DNA from 2 places in the Streptococcus uberis genome. Region 1 is predicted to be linked to the other one. Evidence: predicted binding sites of a transcription regulator. Region 1 holds the regulator's gene; the other holds the start of a gene.

Region 1 (15,438 bases):
TTTATCAAAAAGGTCAATTCCTTGATTTCTGATACGTCCTGGAATTAATCTAGCCATACTTCTCCTACCTTTTCCTTATCCCTCAATTATAACAAATTTAGAAGAGGAATACTCTAAAAAATCTTATTTTTACAAAAGGTTTACATCAAAAAAGAGGCCGAGAAAAACTCAAACCTCAATGGCAAAAGCAGTTTAATTAAGCTACCTTATTTGCGTTTCCGTGCAATCAAATGAATTGGTGTTCCTTCAAAGGTAAAAGCTGCACGAATCTGATTTTCTAAGAAACGAAGGTATGAAAAGTGCATCAATTCTTCCTCATTTACAAAAATAACAAATGTCGGCGGTTTAACGGATACTTGGGTAGCATAGAAAATTTTAAGACGTTTGCCTTTATCAGTTGGCGTCGGATTAATAGCGATAGCATCCATAATAACGTCATTAAGTACAGCAGATGGGATACGTTTATTCTGAGACTCACTAATTTTTTTAATCAATTCTGGTAATTTATTCAGACGTTGTTTGGTAAGTGCCGATACAAAAATAATCGGTGCATATGATAGAAATTGGAATTGGTCGCGAATATCAGCTTCCCATTTTGCCACAGTATGATTGTCTTTTTCAAGTAAATCCCATTTGTTTACGACAATAATCATCCCTTTTCCGGCTTCATGAGCAAAGCCTGCAATACGCTTATCGTATTCCCGAATCCCCTCTTCCGCATTAATGACTAATAGAACAACATCCGAACGATCAATGGCTCTCATAGCACGCATAACTGAATACTTTTCAGTATTCTCATATACTTTACCAGATTTACGCATACCTGCTGTATCAATCATATTGTATTCTTGGCCATCTTGATCTGTAAAATGTGTATCTATAGCATCACGTGTCGTTCCAGCTACTGGACTAGCAATGACCCTTTCTTCACCAAGGATGGCATTTATCAAGCTTGATTTACCAACATTTGGACGTCCAATCAAACTGAAACGTATGGTATTATCATTAATTTCTTCTTCTTCAACTGGTAACTTTTCGATGATAGCATCTAATATATCACCAGTACCAATACCATGAACAGATGAAGCTGGGTAAGGATCTCCTAATCCAAGTGCATAAAAATCATAAATATCATTACGCATTTCTGGATTATCAACCTTATTAACCGCTAAAATAACAGGCTTATTCGTTCGGTAGAGCATTTTTGCTACATACTCGTCAGCATCCGTTACACCTTCTTTACCAGATACTACAAATACAATGACATCCGCTTCGTCCATAGCAATCTGTGCTTGATGCTTAATTTGCTCCATAAACGGTGCATCAACGTCATCAATACCACCAGTATCTATTATCGAAAACTTACGGTTAAGCCATTCTCCCGTCGCATAAATCCGGTCACGTGTTACACCTTCCACGTCTTCGACGATGGAAATGCGTTCTCCTGCAATTCTGTTAAATAGTGTGGACTTGCCAACATTTGGACGTCCAACAATGGCAACTGTAGGTAAAACCATGATTCTCCTTCTCTTTTCTCATTCAATGAATGACCTAAACATTTCTCATCAACGACGATTAACACCTTCTAAGTGAAACTCACGCGCCAAATAGCGAACACGTTCCATGACTCGCTTAGCTTGCCAAGTCTCGTCATTTCCTTTAATATTAGCCCATTTTCTTTCTAAATCACTTAAACTATAGTTAGAAGTGAAAAAGGTCGGTAATTCTTCTAACATTCTATATTGTAAAATAACTTGCAAGACTTCATCTCGCACCCAGGATGTGGCTTGTTCGGCACCAATATCATCTAAAATTAAAACTGGTACACTTTTAACAGCATCAATTTCTTCCTTGACAGATCCAGAAGAAATCGCATTTTTCACATCAATGGTAAATGTTGGAAAGTGCAAGAGTGTTGTTGAAACACCTTTTTTCTCGGACAACTCACGAGCCATTGCTGCCATCATATAGGATTTGCCAATACCCATATCGCCATATAAATAAAGTCCCTTTTGCCCTGCACTTGGATAATTTTCCACAAAATCTAAAATTTCTGACATGGCGCGCATACGACTGGCATTATTAATATCAAAATCTGACATCTTAATATGTCGATACGATTTAGGCAAGTTAACCAGATTAATCCGTTCGGAAATAGCAGCTTTCCTTTTAGCTTCGATCAATTCCTTGGTTTCAAGATATGAAACATCCGCATACCCCTCATTCATGACTAAAATCGGGGCATATCCCTTAGCAATGTATGCATTATCATTCGTTTGATATTTTTGTCTTTCAACTAAAAACTGATTAAACTTGGATAAACTGAGACGGATCTCATCTTGGGTCAAATGATGGCTTGAAATGAAGTCAGCGACCTCTGGATCTGACAGAATGTTTTCAATAAGCTGTTCGGAATTTCCTCGATTAGCTTGATGCAACTTACTGATGGTGTTTCCAATCTTTTCCATTTATTCACCGCCTTTACTTAAATTTTCTAATCGTTTTAGTGCTTCTTCTTTGAAACGGTCTAGCTCTGCTTGCTGCTCCGGACTTGTGGATTCTTTGTAATCCGGATTACTCCATGCCGGGACGTTGCTTTTAGTTACTTTCTTGGTGGAAGCTGTGCTTTGTAACTTACGTTCCTCAAAAGTTCGCATTTTTAAAATGGCATCTTCTGCTCGAGTAACTCTTTGATAAGAAAAATCATTTGCTATTTTTAAGAGGTAATTTTTCTGCAAGTTAGCTGACTTGGTTTTATTGAAGGTATAAAGAACCATGACATTGATAACTTCATCTAAAAAATTCATTTTTGCCAAAGAAATTAAGAGTTCTCTTTCATCTTTGGTCACCCTTGCATGTCTAGCATTTTTTATCTTTTCTAGAAAAATAAGAGCTGTATCATTCTTAGCTTCTTTAAGAATAATTTGCTCTGCAGCCGTAAACTGAGCAGTATCTACTGATATATGTTGGCTTTCTTGTTTTTTGACTAGAAGTCTTGACGGTGCTATTTTACCATTTATGGCCGTTTCTTTAGCCAATTGATAAAGATCAAACCAGGTCATTTTGTATTGTTCCATAAGGGAATATAATTGAACAATATCACTCTTTTCATCCTCAAACTGAAGGCCGTCCCTGATCATTAGATTTTTGAAACTATCCAGATCGAAGTGAATTTTTGGTACATAAGCTTTTGCCTTTGTCATTGCCTCACTTGTTGTGATTTTTGATCCAAAGACTTCCGAAAAAGATTTAGACATTTCACGGGCTTCATAAGGCACCGTCATCATCATGTCGCTAAGAGCTAATTCTCCAATTTCCTTTTCTAACAAGCTTTTATATACCGGATTTGACAAGAAAGTATCCTTGTCCAATGGAGGATTAATTTTTATTAAGTAATGATCTGAAAATTGATATAGAGATAATAAATCTAAAGCTGTCAATAAGGAAAGAGCTTCTTCTAACCGCGGCATTCCAAATTGCAAGTGATTTAAAACTTCTGTCAATTTATGACTTCTGCTGCCGTTATCAAAAAATTGCGTGAAGTAATGATAGAGTGCAAAAGCATCCCCACCAATAATAGGGAAATAAAGTTGTATGAGACTTCCTACATTTACTTGTACCTGATTATGTTTGATGTAATAAAAAGTATCAATGGGTTTCATCATCTATACTACTCTTCTTTTTTCCACGGACACGGTTAGTAATTTGTTGCAATAATGCTTCAATTTCGTCCACGTCCTTAAAACTTTTGTAGACACTAGCAAAACGAACATAGGTTATTTCATCTAACTCCGCCAATTCTTCCATGACCAGATTCCCAATAGCTGTGCTTGAGACCTCATTTTCGTAATTTGCACGAACTTTTTGCTCAATACGAGAGATCAAATTTTCGATATCAGTACTAGAAACTGGTCTTTTTTGTGCACTTTGAACGACACCATTTAAAATTTTATCTCTCGAGAACTGTTCACGAGTACCATCTTTTTTTACCACGAGTAATGGGAGTTCTTCAAGACGTTCAAAAGTCGTAAATCTTGTATGACATTTTTCACATTCTCGGCGACGTCTAATCGTATTTCCATCTTCGGCTTGACGACTATCAACAACACTTGATTTATTATAATTACATTTCGGACAACGCACGCAAACACCCCAATTCTATCAAATTAATCTAGTACTCTATTTTAACATAAAAAATCATATTTCAAAAGGATATATCCTTTCGAAATCAGCTGTTGTCAATCAAAAAGACCAGTTTGTTACAACTAGTCTTTTCCTTCTTTGTTATGACTCACAGTCACAGTTTTATTCAATCCCTTTTTGCTGAGCTAATGGGATGAAAATAATAAAAGTAGAACCTTGATTCAACTGACTTTCAACTTTCATGGATAGATGATAGCCTTCGACAATTTGTTGAAGAATGGATAAGCCAATTCCTAATCCAGCCTGAGTACTAGTTCTATTTCGTGATTTATCCGTTCGATAGAAACGTTCAAAGATATGCTTGATATCTTCTTCTGAGATGCCTTCACCTCGATCAGATACTTTCAATATAGCATATTGGTCATCACAGTCTAAATCAACTGAAATAACTTTTTCATTTCTTGAATACTTAATAGCATTATCGATTAAAATCATTAAAGCTTGTTCAAAATGATTTTTATAAATTCTAGCAAGCGTCTTGCTGTCCCTTGGTGTCCAGTTAAAGGTGAAGTCCTCTTTTAAGACTCTGAAATTACCAATAACCGTCTCAATAGAAGATTCCAATTGTGTGGTATCGTGTTGATGACCTTCAAAACTCCCCTGAACACGTATCATATCCAACATGTCATTTATCATAATAGCCATGCGGTCTGCTTCATGTGCGGTTGCCGAAAGACTCTCTTCTAAAATGTCATGATCATCTTTTCCCCACCTCTGAAGGAGACCAATATGACCTTTAATAATAGCAACTGGTGTTCTCAACTCATGACTGACATCACTAATAAATCGTGATTGTAAGGTCGTATAATTTTCCACCTTGTCTAACATGTTATCAAAAATGATAGACAACTCCTCAATCTCATCACCAGATTGTATATGAGCACGCAAGGCCAAGTTATTGGGATTTTTGGAAATATTTCTCATAACCTCATGTAGATTTTTAATCGGTTCTAAAAATTTTCGAGTTGAAAAATAAATGATGAGATAGGCTAAGCATGTGCCAAATAATTCCACAAAAATCAACCATAGCAGTAAGCGAGCCCGAATAACATAATAGTCTTCTAAATCTTGATAGATTTGCACATAACCTATTACTTTTTGCGTTTTCTTAGAATAAACTTTTTTGATGATTGAAAAGCCACGGTATTGATTTTCAACAGCATCAGTAAAGACTTTATTTAGTGGGCCTTCTAATTGATAAGAAAATTCTTCATCATCTGTTGTAAAAATCATCCGTTTCTCTACATTATAAATATAGATTTCTTGTTTTGCATCTAATATATTAGTTATATCTCTATGACTTCTAATAATATCAGAATCACCTGATGAGTCAATCTTTAAATTACTCTTATCATTTTTATATAAAACTTCTGCCAGGTTATCAAATGAAAAATTAGAGTCCACCTCCGAAAGACGAACTCTAACTAAATTAACGGTTTGTGTCAATGACTGCTTTTCTTTTTTGACTAAAAAATAGTCGGTTGAATAATAAGCAATCAGAGTAAAGGCAGAGAAAATACAGAAAAAGAGGACAAAGAATAAATTAGAAAGTCGTTTTGGAAGTGACCTTTTATACTTTTGTTTCTTCTGAATTTCTTTTTTCATTTTCTATTTCTCGCGAATTACGTATCCCATTCCACGAACTGTTTGAATGTATGACTCTCTTCCAGGCATGTCAATTTTTCCACGAAGGTAACGAATATAGACATCAACAACATTTGTTTCCACTGCTTCGTCATATTTCCAAACGTTTGATAATAATTCTTCACGTGTCATAACACGGTTCATATTTGACATAAGAATATTTAACAAATCATATTCACGTTTTGTTAATGAAATTTCATCATCACCACGGTTGACTGAACGATTTTGTGGATTTAAAACTAAATCACGATAGATTCCTTGATTGGGAGCTTTCTTCTCTGTTTCAATGTCTTGACGACGGAAAATCGCTCTGATACGTGCTAATAACTCTTCAATGGCAAATGGTTTAACAATATAATCATCCGCACCACGGTCTAAACCTGCCACGACATCCATGATAGAATCACGTGCAGTCATCATCATGATATAGGTTGTTTTCTCAGTCTGTAAGCGACGTGTCACTTCAAAACCATCCATTTCAGGTAACATTAAATCTAAAAGGATTAAATCAAAGTCTTTTTCAAGAGCCGTTTCTAAACCTTCACGCCCATTTACCTCGACTGTTACTTCATAACCTTCATGTTGTAATTCTAAAGATACAAATCTCGCAAGATTTTTCTCATCTTCAACGATTAAAATTTTCTTTGTCATATTTTTTCCTTATTCCCTTCAATTTTTATTTTTATATATGAAAGGTTCACACTTATTTTTTGTCCATAGACAGTCTTATCATCCGTTAGTTCGGGACAAAGATGTCTATCCATTAAATACTCTCAAACAAGCATGTCATAAACTAATCAGATACTGTATAGAGTATACCAAAGTAATAACTATATTTCAATTAAAAATTACAATTTTCTTAAATAGTCAGTTTTATTCATCAAACAATCCATTTAAACTTGCAAACGGGTTATTTTCTTTCGCCGTATCAGCTTTCATAGATTGGTATTGTTCCTCTGTTAATACAGTCCATTCCTTTCCCTTTGGCATGTCAACAGAATTTTCTTCCTCAGGGGCCAAAACTTGAAGCGGAATATCTAATAAAATGTTATCAATAACACTTTCTTCAATATCAATCGTCTCTCCAGATAAAATTAGGACGAGTTCTTCTTCAACGATATCCTTATTCTGAGTGACCTGACTCTCTTCAATAAATAACTCATTAATATCATTTTCTTGATAAAGAGTTACTGCTTTCATTGATCGACTTGATGGCATGGTTAGGGTGTAACTAAGATGATAGTTTAACAGAAATATTCCCTCTTCATAGCTTACAGTTCCAATTGCAAGGACGTCTTTGATATCAAGGATATCTTTGTTTCGTTCCAAAAGTTTATCTTTAATATCAAGCGATTCCTTAAAATGAACAGGCTCTTGTTTCTTTTTCAAGTCTGAAATAAAAATCATATTTTCTCCTAATAAAACTCTAATTTATTTTTACTATTATTTTTTCCTTTTGTCAACTTTTTTCTTTAAAAATAAACTGAATCTGGCTTTTTATTTTCTTAATAGGGTTAAACCAATTCCATTTCATTAAAAAAGTTAGAATATCGAATCGTTTACTGATAATTTAATTTAAACTAATCATAAAAAGAGGAGCTTAAGATTTCCTTAAACTCTCACATGTGACGTAATCGTTCAATTCGATCTGCGATTGGTGGATGAGTGCTAAACAGCGAAGAAAGGCTTTCCCTTTTTTGTGGCTCATTAATGTATAATGCTGAGCTAGCATCATCAACTGGATGTGACATCGGTTGGGATTGACTCAATTTTTCCAATGCTCTGATCATCCCCTCTGGATTTCTAGTGAGTTCAACTGAGCTAGCATCAGCTAGGTATTCACGTTGACGTGAAATAGCCAGTTGAACCATGCTTGCAATTAACGGAGCAAGAATCAAAGAGAGCAGTGAAAAAATTAAGAAGACAATACCCAGACTACTATTATCACGATCATTCTGACGTTGTCGTCCTCCTCCATACCACATCATTCTACTACCCATACTTGCAATTAACGTAATGGCACTTGCCAAAGCAACAGCTATTGTGGAAATACGGATATCATAATTTCGAATGTGACTGATCTCATGACCGATAACACCTTCTAATTCTTCACGATTCATCACTTGTAGAAGACCACTTGTTGCTGCAACTGCCGCATTTTCTGGACTTGAACCAGTTGCGAAGGCATTTAACGATGGGTCATCTATAATGTAAACTTTGGGCATAGGAATTTGTGCTACCATTGCCATATCTTCAACAATATGAAAAAAATCTGGTGCTTGATCAACTGTGATTTCACGAGCTTTATTCATTCCCATGACCACATTAGTAGATTGAAAAATCATGCTAAAAGCATAAATACTACCCAAAATAAGGGCAAGGACGATTCCAAACTGATAAGATTCAACTAATAGATAACCAGCTGCTGCTCCAATAGCTGTTAACAAGAAGAAAAATGCAAGGATTAAGAAAATGGTTTTTCGTTTATTTTGTGCAATTTGTTGATAAAGCATCTACTCCCTTTCTCCTCATCAGTCTTATGAATTTTTAAACATTAAAATCAACTTTAGGAACTGCTTTTTCTTCCTCTGGCGTTTGAAGAAATTCACTTGGTTTAAATCCAAAAATAGTTGCAACAATATTGCTAGGAAATGTTTCTAATTTCATATTATATTGAGACGTTGTAGTATTAAACAATTGACGGGAATAAGAAATTTTATTTTCCGTATTGGTTAATTCATCTTGAAGTTTCAAGAAGTTTGTATTGGCTTTTAGTTCAGGATAGTTTTCAGCAACGGCTATTAAACTAGCAACTTGCTTAGTGAGTTCATTTGACGCCTCCATAGTTGCAACCGGAGTTGCTGCATGGGTTACTTGTGAACGAAGTTCAGCAATCTTTTCAAAGGTTTTTTCTTCGTATGCGGCATAGCCCTTTACTGTTTCAATTAAATTAGGAATTAAATCATTTCTTCTTTTTAATTGTACATCAATTTGACTCCAAGCTTCTTTAGTATGCATTCGGCTTTTCACCAAGCTATTGTAATTGATCATTACCCAGACCGCTAACAGTCCTAATACGATTAAAATAATTAAAAACATTGGCATCTTTTTTCTCCTTTATGTCGTTTGTCTCAATTATAGCAATTTCTGCTGTAATAGCAACTATATACATCCCTATTATCTGATAAGAATGATTTTTTTATCCTGTCTTTTATGTTAAAATAGATTAAAATTAAAGATTGAGGCAGAAAATGACACCCGAAGTATTTTACAAAGCTCTTGAAGATTTTGATATTCATCTCAATGATTTTCAAAAGGAACAATTCGACATCTATTTTCAAACATTAGTCGAGTGGAATGACAAAATAAATTTGACAGCTATTACAGAAAAAAATGACGTCTATTTAAAACATTTTTATGATTCCATCGCGCCAATTTTACATGGCTATATCAAAAATGAACCTATCAAATTATTGGACATTGGGGCAGGGGCAGGTTTTCCTAGTATCCCGATGAAAATTATTTATCCACAATTAGATATCACCATTATTGATTCCCTAAACAAACGTATAACATTTTTAAAACAACTTTCAGAAGTCTTACACTTAGAAGGTGTTCACTTCTTTCACGGGAGGGCAGAAGATTTTGGGCAAGATATAAACTTCCGTGCTCAGTTTGATATTGTCACGGCTCGTGCAGTTGCTCGAATGCAGATTTTATCCGAATTAACCATTCCTTTTTTAAAACTCAATGGAAAATTATTAGCATTAAAAGCTCAAGCCGTCGATCAAGAATTAACCGACGCTCAAAATGCATTGAAACTTTTGTTCTCACAAGTTATTGAAAACAATCATTATCAGCTTCCAAATGGTGATTCTAGGTATATTACGATTGTTGAAAAGAAAAAAGAAACTCCTAGAAAATACCCACGTAAAGCTGGCACTCCTAACAAAAAACCATTATAACTGTTGTAAAGCTAAATTAAAGATATTGATTTAGCTTTTTTCATTCTTTTTTGATATGATGAAAGTGATACATTTTAGGAGGCATTATGTTTTTTTCATGGATTAGAACCTGGTCAATTACACGACGGCTTACCTTTAGTTTTGCCTTGGTGATTCTAATTGGAAGTATCTTGTTGTCACTTCCATTCTTTCAATACCAAAATGCTAGTGAGTCTGTCTATTTGGACCATTTGTTTAATGTTGTCTCAATGGTTTGTGTAACCGGACTTTCAGTAATCCCTATCTCTGAAGTATACAACGGTTTTGGTCAGATGGTTGCTATTATTTTAATGCAAATTGGTGGACTGGGATTAGTTACCTTGATTGCTTTTAGTACTTTTGCATTGCAAAAGAAAATGGATTTGTCCGGCCATTCCTTATTACAATCCGCCCTCAATAGAAATGATAGTACAAATCTCAAACATTACCTTTTCTTTGCTTATAAGGTAACATTTGCTATTGAAAGCATTGCATTTCTGGTCATCTTGACAGATTTTATTCCTCGATTTGGGTTAAAGAATGGTATCTTCAATAGCCTCTTCTTAGCTGTGTCTGCCTTTTGTAATGCTGGTTTTGATAACTTTGGTTCCAACAGCTTGACGGATTTTGTCGTCAACCCTACCATCAATTTTGTCGTTGCATTACTCATTATTTTTGGTGGTATTGGTTTTGCAGTATGGTATGACCTCTCTAATAATTTAAAACGTTATTTTTATGATAAACCAAAATGTCATGGCCTCTTTTATCAAAAGTTGTCCAATCAAACACGTCTGATTTTACAAACAACACTTATTATATTAATTACAGGTACCTTAATCACTTGGTTTTTGGAAAAAGATAATCCTAATACCATTGCAAACTATAATCTATGGCAACAATTGATGGTTAGTTTTTTCCAAACAGTCACCATGCGTACCGCAGGTTTTGCTACCCTTTCCTATACTGACACTTTAGCCCCAACCAACTTCTTATACATGATTCAAATGATTATTGGAGGAGCTCCAGGGGGTACAGCAGGTGGGGTTAAAGTGACGACAGTTGCGATTGTCTTTTTACTGTTAAAATCTGAATTAAAAGCACAATCTCAAGTAACCTTTCATCATCGGATGATTGCAAGTAAAACCGTCAAACAAACCATGTCAGTCTTAATATTCTTCTTCACAATACTCACCATAGGTTATATTCTTCTGTTAGCCGTTGAACCTTACATTGATCCTGTCGCCTTATTATTTGAAGCCATCTCTGCTATTGACACTGTCGGCGTCACAATGAATGTAACTCCAAAATTATCAACTCCAGGTAGGATTATCATTATGTTACTGATGTTTATTGGACGAGTTGGTCCTATTACATTCTTATTGAGTTTAATTGCACGAAAAGAAAAAACGATACGATATGCAACAACTGATATATTAGTAGGATAAGGAGATAAAAATGAAACGAAAAACAATTGCTGTTCTAGGACTTGGTATTTTTGGTCGAACAGTTGCTAAGCAATTGAGTCAGTTTGATCAAGATGTAATTGCCATTGATACCAATGAACATTATGTAGACGAAATAGGTGACTTTGTTACTAAGGCCGCTGTCGGGGATATGACTGATAAAGATTTTTTATTAGCTATTGGTATTGACCAGTGTGATATTGTTGTGATTGCTACTGGGAATAATCTGGAATCCTCAGTTCTAGCCATCATGCATTGTAAAAAATTAAAAGTCCCAGTTATTATTGCCAAAGCTAAAAATAAAACTTTTGAAGAGGTCCTCTATGGTATTGGAGCCACAAAAGTTATCACACCAGAAAGAGATTCTGGTAAACGCGTTGCCTCCAATATTTTAAAACGTCATATCGAAAGTATCATTTATTTAGAACATGGTATTTCCCTTATTAATTTTGAAATTCCCAAATCTTGGGTTGGAAAGTCTCTTACAGAACTTGACATTAGGCAAAAATACGAGTTAAATATCATCGGTACTCGTCTTGAAAAAGACGGTAATTTAAATCCAAATGTTAACCCAATAGAACCTTTAAAAGAACATACTATTTTAGCAGCTATTGCTAATGATCACACCTTTGAAAAATTTGATTATTTAGGTTATTTAAAATAAGATTCAAGATCTTGAATCTTATTTTTTTTGCCTCAAATGCTTTATCAATTTTTAAGATAACTGATTATTTTGACAACAAGAAATTAGCCTGATTTATCAATACTTGACGAATATAGACTCTTTCGATATAATAGCAAATGTCGTTTTTTCTAAATTAGTTGGTTGAATTGTTAGAAAATTCAAAACAAACAATACTAGAAAGAGTCTTATGAAACAACATAAAATATATATTATGATTGGATTTATGCTTTTTGCACTTTTTTTTGGAGCTGCAAACTTGATTTATCCTGCTTTTCTCGGTTTATACTCTGGGAAAAATCTTATTTGGTCAATCCTAGGTTTCTGCTTAACAGGAGTTTCATTGCCCTTACTTGGTGTCATCGCTATTTCAAAATCTGGTTCTGAAGATGTCAAAAGTCTTTCCGCTCCAATTTCAAAATGGTTCGCAATTGTATATTCTTCACTATTATATTTATCAATTGGTCCTTTTTTTGCCATACCAAGAACTGGAGCTACTTCCTTTTCGGTTGGTATCGCACCCATTTTTGGGGATAACATTATCATCAAATGTCTCTATGCCATGCTCTTTTTTGGTCTATCTTATTATCTGGCTATTCGTCCAAGTCGTTTAGCTGAAAACATTGGGAAATTTTTAACACCTACGCTTCTCATCGTTATTGCTATTTTGATTATCTCATCCTTTTTACATCCGGCAGGATCCTATGGCACTAGCATCAATGTGGATTCAGGAATTAATAATGCTTTTAAAGATTTTCCTTTTATGGCTGGATTAATCCAAGGTTATGGAACAATGGATGCTTTAGCTTCCTTAGTTTTTTCCATTATTGTCATAGATGCTGTTAAACAATTTGGAGCAAGGTCAGATAGAGAAGTTACACAAATGACTCTCATTTCTGGTCTGATTGCTATTGGGCTTTTAGCATTTGTCTACATTTTTATTGGCCGTATTGGTGCAACTTCACAAAACCTCTTTTCTTTTTCAGATGGTCATTTTACATTACATCACCGCCCTGTCAATGGAGGACAAATTTTAAGCCATGCAGCTCACTTTTATTTAGGCAGATTGGGGCAAACCTGTTTAGCCATTATCATTTTTCTAGCCTGTTTAACCACTTCCACTGGGCTTATCTCATCAAGTGCTGAGTTTTTCCACAAACTTCTACCTAAAGTTTCCTATTTTGTCTGGGCAAGTCTCTTTACACTTGTTTCAACCTTCTTTTATTTTGGTGGTTTAAATGAAATTATTAAATGGTCTGCACCAGTTCTTTACCTTTTATATCCTCTCACCATTGTCATCATATTTCTGGTTCTATGTAAGGACTTCTTTGGTAATGATGCCCTCGTGTATAGAATAACAGTTTTATTCACTACGATTCCTGCTCTTTATGATGCTTTATCAACCCTTTCAAAAATGACAGGACTCTTTCAAGTTCCTACACTCTTATCTCAATTTTTTGAAAAAACGGTGCCACTTGGACAATTTGCTTTAGGATGGATTCCATTTGCAATAATTGGAACAGTGATGAGTCTTCTTATCAAAAAAATAAAAAAAAGCTAAGCTGAGTAAATCAGCTTAGCTTTATTTATGACTAAATTTCTTGGTTAGCCAATCACCGAAAAATTGAATAGCAAAAATAATCAGCAAAATAATAAGTGTCGCTACCCAGGTGACATCATTATTAAATCGATTATATCCGTAAGAAATGGCTACATTCCCAAGTCCACCTGCCCCAATAGCGCCAGCCATGGCTGTCTCGCCAACCAGGGAAATCAAAGTGACTGTTGATACTCTAATCAAATCTGGTAACCCTTCACCAAGATAAACCTTAACAATATCCCAAAAAGTAGCTCCAGAAGCTTGGGCAGCTTCAATGACACCCTTATCAAGCTCTGAGAAAACGACTTGAACTTGGCGCGCAAAAAATGGGAAGGTCGCAAATGTTAAGGGAACTAAAGCTGCTGTTGCTCCTAGCGTTGTCCCCATTATCATGTAGGTAAAACTTGCAAGGATAGCAATTAAGATTACAAAGGGAATAGCTCTAAAAATAGAAGTAAATTTATCTAATACCCAACAAACTGCTTTATTTTCAATTACCCCATTTGGACCCATTAAAACTAACATTAAACCTAAAAAAAGTCCAATGGCTCCGCCTACAATAAAGGGAACGACAGTCATATAAAGGGTATTCCAAATGGCTAATCCCCAACCAGCATCACCTGTCCATCCCAATTGATATACATTTGGCAAATAAGTTTGTAATAACTCAGACATTTATGCCCCTCTCTTCAAAATTGTAATAGAAACACCTGCAGCAACCAATGCTTTTTCCGCTGCTTTGATATTTTGAGATTGACCTTCTAAAACAACCACCATTTCACCCACAGGTACACCATCCAAAATTTCAATATTCCCATATAAAATATTGGCAGTTACTTCGTATTGACGATAAATTTGGTTCAAAATGGGTTCATCTGTCGAGGTACCTGCATACTTCAATTGTACTAGTAAAGCATCTTTAGGAAGATGTTGAACAATCTCCTGTTGATTAATTTTCTCCAAAGCCTCATCAATACCAGTAGCTGTTGTGATAAACTCTTTAGTTAATGGTCTTTGAGGATTTGAAAAAATATCTAAAACAGATCCTTCTTCAATCAGACTACCATTTTGCATAACTGCAACTCGATTACAGATGTCTTTAACAATTTGCATCTCATGCGTAATCATCACAATAGTCAATCCCAATTTTCGATTTAATTCTTGTAATAAGGCTAAAATTTGTTTAGTTGTTTTGGGGTCTAAAGCTGATGTCGCCTCGTCAGAAATCAAGATTTTAGGATTGTTTGCTAAAGCACGCGCGATTGCAACTCTTTGTTTCTGACCACCAGATAATTGAGCGGGATAATTGTCAGCACGATCAGATAAACCGACTAAGGCTAACAATTCATTTACTTTTTGATTGATGTCATCTTTTGACAGTTTTGAATGCCTTAAAGCAAAGGCAATATTTTCACGGGCTGTTTTCTGGGCCATCAAATTGAAATGCTGGAAGATCATCCCGATGTCGCGTCTTTTCTGACGCAATTCTTGAGTTGATAATTGAACTTTTCCATCCATGAAAGTTCTATCACCGTCCACAGTAATGGTTCCCGCTGTTGGTATCTGAAGGAGATTAATGACACGTACCAAAGTGGACTTACCTGCTCCTGAATAGCCAACAATCCCATAAATATCCCCTTTATTAATAGCGATTGAAACATCTTTGACAGCTTCAATCTGGCGCTTTCTTTGATGAAAAGTGATATCAATATGATCTAATTGAATCATGGTTTCACTCATAACTTTTTATTAACTCCTCAATAAGTGTGATATGTTCTAGATAGTCTGAAATTAGAACGTTTTCGTCTCCTGAATGGTCCGAACTGTTTGGATTTCCCATGCCCAAAGAAACCATTGGTACCT
Region 2 (15,438 bases), 830 kb from region 1:
GATACTGAGATTTTCTTTGATCGTGGCGAAGCTTTTGACCCAGAAAATATAGGGATTCGTCTTTTAGAAGAAGATATTGAAAATGATCGTTACATTGAGATTTGGAATATCGTCTTGTCACAATTCAATGCTGATCCGGAAATTCCGCGTTCAGAATATAAAGAACTTCCTAATAAAAATATTGATACGGGTGCTGGTTTAGAGCGTCTTGTTGCGGTGATGCAAGGGGCTAAAACAAACTTCGAAACCGATTTATTTATGCCAATTATTTCAGAAGTTGAAAAACTTTCAGGCAAACCTTACGACCAAGATGGCGACAATATGAGCTTTAAAGTTATTGCGGATCATATTCGTGCCCTTTCATTCGCAATTGGCGATGGTGCTCTTCCAGGAAATGAAGGACGTGGTTATGTGCTTCGTCGCTTACTTCGTCGTGCTGTTATGCATGGTCGTCGTTTGGGGATTACTGAGACCTTCCTTTACAAACTCGTTGTGACTGTTGGTCAAATTATGGAGTCTTATTACCCAGAAATCCTTGAAAAAAGGGACTTTATTGAAAAAATTATCAAACGTGAAGAAGAAACATTTGCACGTACCATCGATGCTGGATCTGGTCACTTGGATCAATTGCTAGCGCAGTTAAAAGAAGAAGGTAAAGACACATTAGAAGGTAAAGATATCTTTAAATTGTACGATACCTATGGTTTCCCAGTAGAATTAACTGAGGAATTAGCAGAAGATGCGGGTTATAAGATTGATCATGAGGGATTCAAGGCTGCCATGAAAGAACAGCAAGACCGTGCGCGTGCTGCTGTTGTTAAAGGTGGTTCTATGGGAATGCAAAATGAAACCTTAGCTGGAATTACAGAAGCTTCAGTCTTCTCTTATGAAGAAGAAACGCTTACAGCTAATCTTTCAGTCATTGTTGTTGACAATGAACGTAGCGACATGGTTTCAGAAGGCCAAGCATTACTTGTTTTTGACCGGACACCTTTCTATGCGGAAATGGGTGGTCAAGTAGCCGACCATGGTGTTATTAAAAATGATAAGGGCGATATCTTAGCTAAGGTTACCGATGTCCAAAAAGCACCTAATGGTCAAGCACTTCATACCGTTGACGTATTAGCTAGCCTTTCAATTGATAGCTCCTATGTTCTTGAAATAGACCATAAACGTCGCTATGCAGTAGAAAAAAATCATACGGCTACTCATTTGCTCCATGCTGCTCTTCATAACATCATTGGTGATCATGCTACTCAGGCTGGTTCATTGAATGAAGAAGAGTTCCTTCGTTTTGACTTTACACATTTTGAAGCTGTAACAGCTGAAGAACTTCGTCGTATTGAAGAAGAAGTCAATCAACAAATCTGGAATGCCATTGCGGTTAATACCATCGAAACAGATGTTGACACTGCTAAATCAATGGGAGCTATGGCTCTCTTTGGTGAGAAATATGGTAAAGTGGTTCGTGTTGTTACAATTGGTGACTACTCTGTTGAGCTTTGTGGTGGTACCCATTTATCAAATACTTCTGAAATTGGCTTATTCAAGATTGTTAAGGAAGAAGGAATTGGTTCGGGTACCCGTCGTATCTTAGCTTTAACTGGACAACAAGCTTTCGAAGCTTTCCGCCAACGTGAAGATGCTCTTAAGGAAATTGCTGCTAACTTAAAAGCTCCGCAATTAAAAGAAGTACCAGCAAAAGTGGCTAGTCTTTCTGAACAAGTTCGTGACTTACAAAAAGAAAATGCTGAACTTAAAGAAAAAGCGGCTGCAGCTCAAGCTGGTGACCTCTTTAAAGATGTCAAAGAGGCAAATGGTATCCGTTATATTGCTAAACAAGTATCTGTTTCAGATGCTGGAGCATTGCGTACCTTTGCTGATAATTGGAAACAAAAAGATTATTCTGATATCTTAGTTTTAGTTGCTTCAATTGGGGAAAAAGTCAATGTATTGGTTGCTAGTCAAACAAAAGACGTTCATGCTGGTAATCTGATTAAAGAATTGGCACCAATTGTTTCTGGTCGTGGTGGAGGAAAACCAGACATGGCCATGGCAGGTGGTTCTGATGCTTCGCAAATCGAAACGTTGCTTTCTTCAGTTGCTGATAAAATGAAATAACATAAAGAAGCTAGGTATTTGCCTAGCTTCTTTTGTGTTAATGGAATACTTTATTTTGACGCTTTGTAAGTTTTTGCATTAGTCGTTGAAATAAAAGCGATGTTCCAACTGCAAGTGCTATTGGAAGAGCATTAAGAATGGGTTGTCCGGTAATTTCTACTAAGAAAAGTGTAGCAGCGATTGGAATACTATTGATGATGGCTAGAAAGAGAGTAGCTCCAATAATAATAGCATATGGGATTGAAAGTTGCAGTGGAAGGAGGAAATTCCAAGCTTGACCTAACAGTAGCCCCAATGCTCCGCCCATCATCATGGATGGTGCAATTTTACCTCCGTATAGGCCAGCGTAGAAGGTTATCAGAACCGCGATAGCTTTTGCAATGAGGAGAAGGAGACTATAAGAAAAATCAAATTTATGGTGGAGATAATAAAGAAGACCAGCTTTGCCATTTCCTAAAATTTCGGGGAAAAAAAGACTCATGAAAGCAACTAAAGTAAAAGCTATTAATGTCAAAACTAGGAATTTTTGACTCGTAAGATCTCGTTTTGGTAGATGATTGAGCAATGCTTTATAAGCAAATGTCACAAATGAAATGACGATACCGGCAAAAATAGCCCATAGAAAAAGTCCTGGAGTCCAAGCTAATTTGGCAAGTTGATACTGAATCTCATTTCCGGATAATAAACGGACAGTCCAAACTGCAATAAAGGAGCTGAGGATGGCAGCGATGATATAATCTTTCTGCCATTTTAAAAGAATACTTTCTATAATAAAAGCAACGGTTGCTAATGGAGCGTTATAGACAGCACCCAATGCAGCACCTGAAGCACAAGCAAGAATCAAACTGATTTCGTTTTTGCTTAAATGGAATAGGGGAAGCCAAGTAGCTGTGAGTGCAACGGCTACCTCACGGGATGCGCCTTCTCGTCCTAGTGGTGATCCCATAGAAACTGTAATGAGTTGTAACATCCCGTGGATGAAATTAGATAATGGGTGAACAGTTTCTTGTTTTTTGACGATAGCTGAGATGCTTTTAAATGGCTTACCGTATTTTTGTAAGCTATACCATCCAAAAGCAGCAACAAGTCCTGATAAAATGACAGAGAAAAATCGTCTAATAGGGGAAACATGTGCGATTTGAAGGCTGAAAGAACCCTCATTATAGCCAAAACTGATAGCTTGAATAAGATGAATTAAAATAGTAAGGACACTAGCTACTAAACCAGCAGTAATTCCGGTCAAGAAAAGTAGGCCTAGCCATTTTAAGTGAGAATCGATTGATTTTGTCATATTTCTATTATATCAAAACCTAGATAGAAAGAAAGCAGTCAGCTTTTTGCTTGACTGCTTTTTAAGCTTTATCTTTATCGCGATTTCGATAATAATCATGTATTTGTCGCATTCGTAAATAACGTTGGCGGTTGCGTAAATGACGGTCCATTTCTTCTCTTGTTTCTTTTTCTTTGACCAAATCTTTATATAGTTTTTCTTTTTCTTTGACCAAATCTTTATATAGTTTTTCTTGTTTTTTGACTTGCTGTTGCATTATTTTGGCCTGACGTTCTTGATTTCGTTTTAGCTGATTCAAATCCTTTTGCTGCTCTGCCATAATGCTAAGCATTTCAGCATCGCGTATGCGCTGATCGAGTAAGTTTCTAGCTTCTTTAATCGTTGAGGCTTCACCATTAAATAAAATGGTTTGTAGTGCTTCTAAATATTCCCATTGGCATGATGTAAGAAGACTATAGTAGGGATGGTTTTTCAGAGCATTTTGAAAAAAGAGTTTATCCATATCGGCAACTGCAACAATCTCCTCTTGTCTTTCGATAACAAGGTTGTTAATTGTATGATTTTTCCCATTTGTTTGTTTTAGTGTTTTAACGTAATGGAAATAGAAAAAAAGTGAGCTCGCAATGATTAAAAACCAGAAAAGAATGATAAGTGGTTGATTAATGTAGGTCATAACGATGAATAATAGGAAAAAAGTTGACAGTGACAAAATGATGAGCCCTTCATCAACATTGAAAACCATAATAGGTTCATTTTTTTCCCTTGCAATCATGTTTTTCGCATCCAAAATAAGGCGATCTGCGCCTTGCAAAACAAGCGTGTTTTTTCGGCTTAAAGTTAACAAGTCATTAAGTAAGGCTAGTGAAATCTCATTTTCTGGGTAGTCGTCAAAAAATGAATCATCCTGTGCTATGGTTTGGTAAAACCTAGCAATAGACATCTCTGAATCTGGATATTGGAGGATGAAATCATGGTACAAGAGTTTGTTTTTCGCATAAGGATCTTTTTGGAAAAGATTACTATACTTTCGTTCAATTGTTTTTAAATCAGTCATTTTATGTTCCTCTTTTCCTTTATTATAAGCTAATCAAATTTTTTTGCAATATAAAAGCCAAGTCTCACTTGACTTGGCTTTCTATTAGTTGGTTGATTTCATTAATTGGATGAGGAAAGTAACTTAGAGGCCATAATTATAATCTTCGTCAGTCATGGCTTCTACTGAACCAAGAAGGTAACCATTACCAACTTGACTAAAGAAGTCATGATTAGAAGTACCTGTTGAGATACCATTCATCACGATAGGATTTACATCGTTTGCCGTATCTGGAAAGAGTGGATCTTGTCCCAAATTCATCAAGGCCTTGTTGGCATTATAACGGAGGAATGTCATTACTTCCTCAGTCCAACCAACTGGATCATAAAGTGTTTTCGTGTATTCTTCTTCATTTTCATAAAGTTGGTAAAGAAGATCATACATCCATTCACGAAATGATTCTTGTTTGTCTTCTGACAACTCATTGAAACCTAATTGGAATTTATAACCAATGTAGGTACCATGAACAGATTCGTCACGGATAATCAATTTAATAATTTCTGCAACGTTTGCCAGTTTATTATTACCTAAATAGTAAAGTGGAGTAAAGAATCCTGAATAAAATAAGAAAGTTTCTAGATAGGTTGATGCAACCTTTTTTTGTAGGGCATCCCCATTAGCATAAATATCATTAATGATTTTTGCTTTCTTTTGCAAAAATTCATTATTGTTAGTCCATTCAAAAATCTCTTCAATTTCTTTTTTGGTATTTAAGGTTGAAAAAATGGAAGAATAAGATTTAGCGTGGACGGATTCCATAAATTGAATATTATTTAATACCGCTTCTTCATGAGGTGTTCTGACATCCGCTCGAATAGCTTCAACCCCTGTTTCAGATTGCATGGTATCTAATAAGGTAAGACCACCAAAAACTTTACCAACTAAATCTTTTTCTTGTGCTGAAAGCTTGCGCCAGTCATCTAAATCGTTGGATAAAGGAATGCGCGTATCAAGCCAGAATTGTTCAGTCAACTTTTCCCAAGTTGATTTATCAATAACGTCTTCAATTTCATTCCAGTTTATTGCTTCATAATATGTTGTCATTCTTTAAAATCTCCTAAAAGAGGGTGATGATATAACCGGTGGTAATCATAATAAGAAAGCGCGGAAAAAATAGAAAGTATTTCCGCAACGTTCTTCTAAGTCCGTAATTGGTATAAGCAGATCACCAAACAGTGACTGCCGTAGAAGTAATAGCTGCATTAGCAACTATATTTCAAAGACGCCATTACGACACGGAGTAAATGAAGTCGATAATACTTCGTTTACGAAGTTAGTAAGTGGTTTAGGCAGATCGCAAACAGCGCCAGCCGTATAAGTAATAGCTGCATTAACGACAATATTTCAAAGACGCCATTACGACACGGAGTAAATGAGGTCGATAATACTTCATTTACGAAGTTAGTAATTGGTATAAGCAGATCGCAAACAGCGCCAGCCGTATAAGTAATAGCTGCATTAACGACAATATTTCAAAGACGCCATTACGACACGGAGTAAATGAAGTCGATAATACTTCATTTACGAAGTTAGTAAGTGGTTTAGGCAGATCGCCAAATAGCGACTGCCGTAGAAGTAATAGATGCTTTAGCATCATTACTTCTTAACCAATTAAATAACACATGATTCACACTGGTTAGAGCCAACTTCTTCGCCGTCATCTGTAAAGGTACGGACATAATAGATTGATTTAATGCCTTTATTGAAGGCATAGTTGCGAAGAATAGAAAGGTCACGAGTTGTTTGCTTACTTTCTGTTTTCCATTCATAAAGTTCTTTTGGAAGTTCACTTCGAAGGAATAAAGTCAATGATAAGCCTTGGTCAACGTGTTGAGTTGCTGCGGCGTAAACATCAATAACCTTACGCATATCCATATCATAGGCAGATGTGTAATAAGGAATTGTATCCGTTGATAAACCATTGGCTGGATAGTAAATTTTACCAATTTTCTTCTCTTGGCGTTCTTCAATTCTTTGAGTGATTGGGTGAATAGAAGCAGAGCAGTCATTGATGTATGAGATAGAACCATTTGGTGCTACAGCTAAACGGTTTTGATGGTAGAGACCATCTTTTTGAACAGCTTGTCGAAGGGCTTCCCAGTCCGATGCCTGAGGAATAAAATGGTCTTTAAAAAGCTCTTTAACAAGGTCTGATTTGGGAACAAATTGACCGGTCACATATTTGTCGAAGTAGCTTCCGTCAGCATATTTTGATTTTTCAAAACCAACGAAAGTCGTTTGACGTTCACGAGCGATGTTATTGGATTCCACTAGGGTCCAATAATTCATTAGCATGAAGTAGATATCAGTGAATTCTACCGATTCAGGACTACCATATTCAATGTGGTTTTTTGCTAAGAAGGAATGAAGACCCATAGCCCCAAGCCCAAAGGTATGCGCTTGTTGATTTCCATTTTTGACTGTGGGCACAGCTTCAATTTGAGAAGAATCCGTAACAAATGTAAGTGCGCGTGTCATCGCTTTAATGGAACGGCCAAAATCTGGTGAGGTCATCATGTTTAGGATGTTGGTAGAGCCCAAGTTACATGAAATATCTGTTCCCATTTCAATAAATTCTTGAGCATCATTTATGATACTTGGTTTTTGCACCTGAAGAATTTCAGAGCAAAGGTTGCTCATAATGATTTTTCCATCGATAGGATTTGCTTTGTTGGCAGTATCGATATTGATAATATAAGGATAGCCAGATTCTTGTTGAAGTTTAGAAATCTCTGTTTCCAAATCACGAGCACGAATTTTAGTCTTGGTAATCTTAGGGTTGGCTACTAGTTCGTCATACTTCTCTGTGATGTCAATATAGTTGAAAGCCACTCCGTATTCACGTTCTACGTCATATGGACTAAAAAGATACATATCTTCATTTTGACGAGCTAATTCATAGAATTTATCTGGAACAGTAAGTCCCAATGATAAGGTTTTGACACGGACTTTTTCATCAGCATTTTCTTTCTTTGTTGAAAGAAAAGCAATGATATCTGGATGGAAAATATTGAGATAAACAACACCAGCCCCTTGACGTTGGCCTAACTGATTAGAATAGGAGAAACTATCTTCAAAAAGTTTCATGACAGGTACAACACCTGATGCGGCGCCGGCATAGCCCTTAATTGGAGCTCCAGCCTCCCGAAGGTTTGATAATGTGATTCCAACGCCACCACCGATACGAGATAATTGTAGGGCAGAATTGATTGAACGACCAATTGAATTCATGTCATCAGTAACTTGAATTAAGAAACATGATACTAATTCTCCACGGCGGCTACGACCTGCATTTAAGAAAGAAGGAGTAGCTGGTTGATAACGTTGGTTAATCATTTCAATAGCCAAATCCTTGGCCAAGTCTTCATTTCCATCAGCAAAATAGAGAGCATTGAACATAACACGATCTTCAAGACTTTCTAAGTAATATTCTCCATCATTTGTTTTGAGAGCATATTGTTGATAGAATTTGTAAGCCGCCATGAAAGATTTAAATTGGAATTTTTCTTCTTTAATAAGAGCTGCTAATTCTTCAATAAAGTCAAAAGTGTATTTTTTGATAAACTCACTTTCAATATAATCATGTTCTAAGAGGAAGTTAATTTTCTCTGTAACAGAAGGGAATGCTTTAGTATTTGGAATAACATTTTCTTTAAAAAAGGCATCTAATGCTTCTTTATCTTTGTTTAATGGGATTTTTCCATTAACAGGTCGGTTAATCTCATTGTTTAGGCGAAAATACGAAATATCGCCAATATCTTTTAGACTCATATTAACAGTTCCTTACTCTTTAGATTATTTCTTTTAATTTAGCCGGTTGAAATCCAGAAAAAACAAGATTATCACTTTCAATAACTGGTGCGGATGTAAAACCAAGGCTTTTCACATAGTCAATTTTTTCAGGATGTTCATCGATATTAATCTCTTGAAAGTCAGCCCCGTTTTGTTCTAGGAATTTCTTAGTCATTTTACATTGCATACAATTATTTTTAGAATAGACAGTTATCATCTTATTTCTCCTTTTAAAATTTCAATACTCTAATAGCATATTAAATTTGAAGGTAAAATGCAAGATTTTTATCCCAAAAAAACACAATATTTTGGGGTCAATCGGTTTTTGCATCACTATATATTGTGTGGATGCGATTGTATCGGCCTTTGATGCTGAATTGATATTTCTTGCAGAAAAGTTTTCTCGCTTTTCAAGACCATTTCATTAAAATAACAAAACATAAGCTAAAGAAAATAGAAGTTTTGGAAAGTCAAAAAATTTTGGGAAAAATTTCCTAACACAATAAAAGATGAAAATAAGCTTTTGTAAGTCATTTATATTGTCAAATATTAAATGAAAATTTTAAGAAAACATTTCAAATATTTTTCTTGTGAGAACATTTAATCTTGAAAATAAAATAGCATTATGCTATAATCTGTTATTGTAAGGGTTACCATGTGGTGGCTCAAAAATACACAACTATTAAAAGGAGAACCATAATATGGCTTCAAAAGATTTTCACATTGTTGCAGAAACAGGGATTCACGCTCGTCCAGCGACTTTACTTGTTCAAACTGCAAGCAAATTTGCATCAGACATTACATTAGACTACAAAGGAAAAGCAGTAAACCTTAAATCTATCATGGGTGTTATGAGCCTTGGTGTTGGTCAAGGTGCTGACGTGACAATCACAGCTGAAGGTGCTGACGCTGATGATGCTATCGCAGCAATCGAAGAAACAATGACAAAAGAAGGATTGGCATAAGACTATGACAGAAATGCTTAAAGGAATTGCAGCCTCTGATGGTGTTGCCGTTGCTAAAGCATATCTATTGGTTCAACCGGATTTGTCATTTGAGACTATCACAGTCGAAGATACAAACGCAGAAGAAGCTCGCCTTGATGTAGCATTACAAGCTTCACAAGACGAGCTTTCTGTTATCCGTGAGAAAGCAGTAGAGAGCTTAGGCGAAGAAGCAGCTTCTGTATTTGACGCTCATTTAATGGTACTTGCTGACCCAGAAATGATTAGTCAAATCAAAGAGACTATTCGTGCAAAACAAACAAATGCAGAAACTGGACTCAAAGAAGTGACTGATATGTTTATCACTATCTTTGAAGGTATGGAAGATAATCCTTATATGCAAGAACGTGCGGCCGATATTCGTGACGTTGCAAAACGTGTCTTAGCTCACTTATTAGGTGTAAAACTTCCAAATCCTGCTACTATTGATGAAGAGTCTATCGTTATAGCTCATGATTTAACACCTTCTGATACAGCTCAATTAAATAAACAGTTTGTAAAAGCATTTGTTACTAATATTGGAGGTCGTACAAGTCACTCCGCTATCATGGCTCGTACGCTTGAAATTGCAGCAGTATTAGGAACAAATGATATTACAAAACGTGTTAATGACGGAGATATTGTTGCCGTTAACGGTATCACTGGAGAAGTTATTATTAACCCTTCAGAAGAACAAATTCTTGCCTTCAAAGAAGCTGGTTCAGCTTATGCTAAACAAAAAGCAGAATGGGCATTATTAAAAGATGCTGAAACTGTAACAGCTGATGGAAAACACTTTGAACTTGCCGCAAACATTGGTACTCCAAAAGATGTTGAAGGTGTTAATGATAATGGCGCTGAAGCTGTTGGACTATATCGAACAGAGTTCCTTTACATGGATTCTCAAGACTTCCCAACTGAAGATGAACAATATGAAGCTTACAAAGCTGTATTGGAAGGTATGAATGGCAAACCAGTTGTTGTTCGTACGATGGACATTGGAGGAGATAAAGAATTACCATATTTTGACCTTCCAAAAGAAATGAATCCATTCCTTGGTTTCCGTGCTCTTCGTATTTCAATCTCTGAAACTGGAGATGCTATGTTCCGCACACAAATTCGTGCCCTTCTTCGTGCTTCAGTTCACGGTAAACTACGCATCATGTTCCCAATGGTTGCTCTTGTTAAAGAATTCCGTGCTGCTAAAGCTGTCTTTGATGAAGAAAAAGCTAAACTTGTTGCAGAAGGAGTGGCTGTTGCTGACGATATTCAAGTTGGTATTATGATTGAAATTCCTGCAGCAGCTATGTTAGCTGACCAATTCGCTAAAGAAGTTGACTTCTTCTCAATTGGAACTAACGATTTGATTCAATATACAATGGCTGCTGACCGTATGAATGAACAAGTTTCATACCTTTACCAACCATATAACCCATCAATCTTACGTTTAATTAACAACGTTATCAAATCAGCACACGCTGAAGGTAAATGGGCTGGTATGTGTGGTGAGATGGCTGGAGATCAACAAGCAGTTCCATTACTTGTGGGAATGGGATTGGATGAATTTTCAATGTCAGCTACATCAGTTTTACGTACGCGTAGCTTGATGAAAACATTAGACACAGCTAAAATGCGTGAGTATGCACAACGTGCTATAACAGAATGTTCTACAGCAGAAGAAGTTTTAGCATTATCTAAAGAATACTTACCTGAAAACTAATCATGAAAGAAGTTGGAAATCCAACTTCTTTTTATGTATCAAATTTTTTGAGGTATGAAATTATTTCAATTTTCAGACAATTATCGTATTATATGTTTGAAATAAATCGAAAAAGTGATAAAATAGACTTATTATCATAAAAGGAGATAACAATTTGACTAAACAATATAAAAATCTTGTTAATGGTGAATGGAAACTTTCAGAAAATGAAATTAAAATCTATGCACCAGCAACAGGAGAAGAACTAGGTAGCGTACCAGCTATGTCTACTGAAGAAGTTGACTATGTTTACCAATCTGCAAAAAATGCTTTTCAAGCTTGGCGTGAGCTTTCATATGTTGAACGTGCAGCTATCCTTCATAAAGCAGCAGATATTTTAGTTCGTGATGCGGAAAAAATCGGTGCTATTCTTTCAAAAGAAGTTGCAAAGGGTCATAAAGCAGCAGTTAGTGAAGTTGTTCGTACAGCTGAAATTATTAATTACGCTGCAGAAGAAGGAATCCGCATGGAAGGTGAAGTTCTTGAAGGAGGCAGTTTTGAAGCATCAAGTAAGAAGAAAATTGCCATTGTTCGTCATGAACCAGTTGGTCTTGTCCTTGCTATTTCACCATTTAATTATCCAATCAATTTAGCTGGATCAAAAATTGCACCTGCACTGATTGCTGGGAACGTAGTAGCCCTTAAACCACCAACACAAGGCTCTATTTCAGGATTGCTATTAGCTGAAGTCTTTGCTGAGGCAGGCGTACCTGCTGGAGTTTTCAATACCATTACTGGTCGCGGTTCTGTTATTGGTGATTACATTGTTGAGCATGAAGCTGTAAACTTTATTAATTTCACGGGTTCAACACCAGTTGGTGAAAGAATTGGTCAATTAGCTGGAATGCGTCCAATCATGCTAGAACTAGGTGGTAAAGATTCTGCCATTGTTTTAGAAGATGCTGATTTAGCTTTAGCTGCCAAAAACATCGTAGCAGGTGCTTTCGGTTATTCTGGACAACGCTGTACAGCTGTTAAACGTGTCTTAGTTATGGATAGTGTTGCAGATGAGCTTGAAAAACATGTTTGTGACTTGGTTAAAAACCTAAGTGTAGGTATGCCAGAAGACAACGCTGATATCACACCTTTAATTGACACAAAAGCGGCAGATTTTGTCGAAGGATTAATTACTGATGCTAATGAAAAAGGTGCAAAAGCCTTAACCGAGATCAAACGTGAAGGTAACTTAATTTCACCTGTTGTCTTCGACCATGTTACTACGGATATGCGCCTAGCTTGGGAAGAACCATTTGGTCCTGTATTACCATTTATTCGTGTGAATTCTTTGGAAGAAGCTATTGATATTTCAAATGCTTCAGAGTATGGACTTCAAGCTTCTGTCTTTACTAACAATTTCCCACAAGCATTTGCTATTGCTGAAAAATTAGAAGTTGGAACTGTCCATATTAATAATAAAACCCAACGTGGAACTGATAACTTCCCATTCCTTGGAGCTAAGAAATCAGGAGCAGGTGTTCAAGGGGTCAAATATTCTATTGATGCAATGACTAACTTAAAATCAATTGTTTTTGACATTGCTTAATTAAAAATAGGTTCTTTAGAACCTATTTTTTAATTTTTTAAAAACAGATAGAACTCTAATAAAAAAGCATCTAAATTGCCACAATTATACTATATTACTTCTTTTTTTATTATGTTAAAATAATATTATTGCAAAAGGAGAAGTAATGAAGAAGTTTTACGTTATTGTAGGTACACTGTTAAGTATTTTTATCTTATCGGTCTCATTATTTGTTTATTCAAAAGTTGTGAAAAATAATGCCATTAAACAGATTCTCAAAGTAGAAAGAAAGGTTACTAAGGAGAGTAGTGACTATAAATCCCTAAAGGAAATAAAAAAAGGTAAAAAAACCTATTTTTACTTTTCACCACTAAAAAAAAATAGTGACTTTTATCAAAATAATTTACCAATGTCATTGTACCAAAACGAGAATGATCAAAAAGAATTAATTATCATTAAACCTTATTTGACTAACACTCCATTAAGAGGTATAAAAAAGGTAAGTATTCATAAAGTCGTTTATCAAGAAGGGATATTTTCTCTCAAAAAGAAATCCGATAAGATTATAAGTCATTATCATGTAAAAGAGGATTATAGTCCCTTAAATTTAGGTGATGTCATTAGTGGTGATTTGAATGTTCTTAAGGCAATGATCAAAGAAGTCGATTCAAGTTTTTCAACAGATCATATTGAAAGTCAAAAGCGGACAGAATTAAAAGGAATCCTAACTGATGGTTTAGCGTTTGCTGACCAGGAACTCATTATTAATCAAAAAATTCATTTACCCTATCAGAAACTTTATGACATTATAAATGCAACTTATTTATCAGAAACTTTAAAAAACGATTATGATCATTATATGGCTCAAAAGAAAAAACAATTAGAAGGTCAAAAGCAAGTCGCTTTAACCTTTGATGATGGGCCTGATCCGAGAACGACTCCTCAAGTTTTAGATATGCTAAAAAAATATCATGCCAAGGCAACCTTTTTCATGCTTGGTGGTAAGATAAGTGGTAATGAGTCTTTGGTGAAACGCATTGCAGATGAGGGTAATGAAGTTGGTAATCATTCCTTTGATCATTCTAATTTCACAAAATTAAGTCATGAGCAAATCGTATCACAAATAGAGACGACAAATAGCTTAATTGAAAAAGCTTGTGGCAAAAAACCGATTTATTTTAGACCTCCATATGGAGCTACGGATGAAAGAGTCAAACAAGCTGTGGGCATGTCTCAATTGCTTTGGACTGTCGACACGAAAGATTGGGAAAACCATAATACTGCTGCTATCATGACAAATATAAAAAATCAATTGCGACCTAATGGAATCATTTTGATGCATGATATTCATCAAACCTCAGTTAATGCCCTCCCTACCGTTTTAGACTACCTTGTCAATCAAGGTTATCATTTTGTGACGGTTAGTCAATTAATGGCAAGCCAAAACATCCAATAAAGTAAAAAAGAATCAGTGAAGACTAGTTGAAGTTAGTTATCATCTAACTTTCGAGTCCAGTCCTACTGGTTCTATTTTATTTGAAATTCTTGATGTTTTAATGTCAGTTCAGAAACGGAAGCGAATTTCTTCAATTTTTTGATATCTTCGGGATGGCTAACAAGAGTAATCACTCGGCCTGATTTACCCATCCGTCCAGTTCTTCCTGCACGATGAATATAGTTTTCTTTATCACGTGCAACTTCAAAATTGATAACATACTCTAGATTATCAATATCAATACCTCTGGCAACAAGGTCGGTTGCTAGTAGCAGTTTGATGTCATGTTGTTTAAATTTTTCAAGTATGGTTTTACGGAATGGTACACTAATATCACTGGCTAATGAGACAGCTGAGGCTCCGTTAAATTGAAGCTTTTCCTCACTTGCTCCTAAATCAGATAGACTGTTAAAGAAAACGAGTGCTCTAAAATCGGGCAAGTTGGAAAACTTTCGAAGGAGGTCAACTTTATCACGTTTGTCTACCGAAAGGTAAAAATGTTCAATAGCTGAGAGGTCTTGATTAGATAAATCAATGACTTTGGTATTCTTCTCTAAGGATTGAACTGGGACCTTATTGGTAGCACTCATGTAGATCATTTGGTGATCTCTAGGAACATGGTGACTGATTTTTTGAACAAATTGAATTTGAGAGTCGCTTAGTAATTCGTCATACTCATCTAAAATAATGGTATCAACTGACATCATTTTTACTTTTTTGTGTTGAATTAACTCGTAAACTCTCCCAGGGGTTCCTATAATAATTTGTGGACCTTTTTTTAATCTTTCAATTTGACGTTTTTGACTAATGCCAGAAATGAGAAGTTGAGCAGTTAGATTGATTGGCTCAGCCCACTCCTTTGTAACTTCAAAAATTTGACCAGCTAATTCAGTATTTGGTGCTAAAATGAGAAGTTGTTGTGATTTTTGACTTTTGATATTTAATAAGCTCGGTAATAAGTAGGCTAAGGTTTTTCCGGTTCCTGTTGGACTAATTCCTAATACATTTTCCTTATTTAGGATAGGGGTAAACATTTCTTTCTGAATTGGTGTTAATTCTTTGAATGCTAAGTGTTGTAATTTTTCTTGCCAAACGTTTGGGAATGTTGTTATCATGATTTATCCTTTTACTTTCTTTCAATCCATTATAACATGATTTTGTCTTTCTTTCTTAAAAAGCGGAGCAAAGATTTAGGTTGAATACGTATAGCTAATTCATTAAATTTTTGGTAAAATATACCGAAGACTTTTTAGATTTGGAGTGTAAAATGCGTAGAAAACCCATTATTATTGGTGTGACTGGAGGTTCTGGTGGAGGAAAGACCAGTGTTTCTAGAGCAATCTTGGACAGCTTTCCAAATGCAAGAATAGCAATGATTCAAC

The links. Region 1 encodes NrdR, which represses ribonucleotide reductase genes. Its sites were predicted from a motif close to ACACNATATATNGTGT; they were not measured.
Region 2: nrdH (glutaredoxin-like protein NrdH) is a predicted target of NrdR. The motif match lies at 8,628-8,643, and genes of this name have one in related genera.

Annotation. Positions count from the first base shown of each region.
Region 1 is NZ_LS483397.1:420,082-435,519, reverse strand. It holds gene DQM95_RS02470 (DEAD/DEAH box helicase) at 1-57, opposite strand, end outside; gene der (ribosome biogenesis GTPase Der) at 207-1,517, opposite strand; gene dnaI (primosomal protein DnaI) at 1,566-2,468, opposite strand; gene DQM95_RS02455 (replication initiation and membrane attachment family protein) at 2,469-3,665, opposite strand; gene nrdR (transcriptional regulator NrdR) at 3,649-4,143, opposite strand; gene DQM95_RS02445 (HAMP domain-containing sensor histidine kinase) at 4,306-5,808, opposite strand; gene covR (two-component system response regulator CovR/CsrR) at 5,812-6,498, opposite strand; gene DQM95_RS02435 (YceD family protein) at 6,721-7,254, opposite strand; gene htpX (zinc metalloprotease HtpX) at 7,467-8,360, opposite strand; gene DQM95_RS02425 (LemA family protein) at 8,395-8,952, opposite strand; gene rsmG (16S rRNA (guanine(527)-N(7))-methyltransferase RsmG) at 9,099-9,812, shown strand; gene ktrB (potassium uptake transporter channel subunit KtrB) at 9,884-11,275, shown strand; gene ktrA (potassium uptake transporter gating subunit KtrA) at 11,286-11,957, shown strand; gene brnQ (branched-chain amino acid transport system II carrier protein) at 12,166-13,536, shown strand; gene DQM95_RS02400 (methionine ABC transporter permease) at 13,558-14,250, opposite strand; gene DQM95_RS02395 (methionine ABC transporter ATP-binding protein) at 14,251-15,315, opposite strand; gene DQM95_RS02390 (M20/M25/M40 family metallo-hydrolase) at 15,308-15,438, opposite strand, start outside.
Region 2 is NZ_LS483397.1:1,254,851-1,270,288, reverse strand. It holds gene alaS (alanine--tRNA ligase) at 1-2,121, shown strand, start outside; gene DQM95_RS06590 (chloride channel protein) at 2,159-3,412, opposite strand; gene DQM95_RS06585 (hypothetical protein) at 3,474-4,466, opposite strand; gene nrdF (class 1b ribonucleoside-diphosphate reductase subunit beta) at 4,590-5,549, opposite strand; gene nrdE (class 1b ribonucleoside-diphosphate reductase subunit alpha) at 6,117-8,276, opposite strand; gene nrdH (glutaredoxin-like protein NrdH) at 8,296-8,514, opposite strand; gene DQM95_RS06565 (phosphocarrier protein HPr) at 8,999-9,262, shown strand; gene ptsP (phosphoenolpyruvate--protein phosphotransferase) at 9,267-11,000, shown strand; gene DQM95_RS06555 (NADP-dependent glyceraldehyde-3-phosphate dehydrogenase) at 11,155-12,582, shown strand; gene DQM95_RS06550 (polysaccharide deacetylase family protein) at 12,728-14,017, shown strand; gene DQM95_RS06545 (DEAD/DEAH box helicase) at 14,089-15,171, opposite strand; gene udk (uridine kinase) at 15,324-15,438, shown strand, end outside.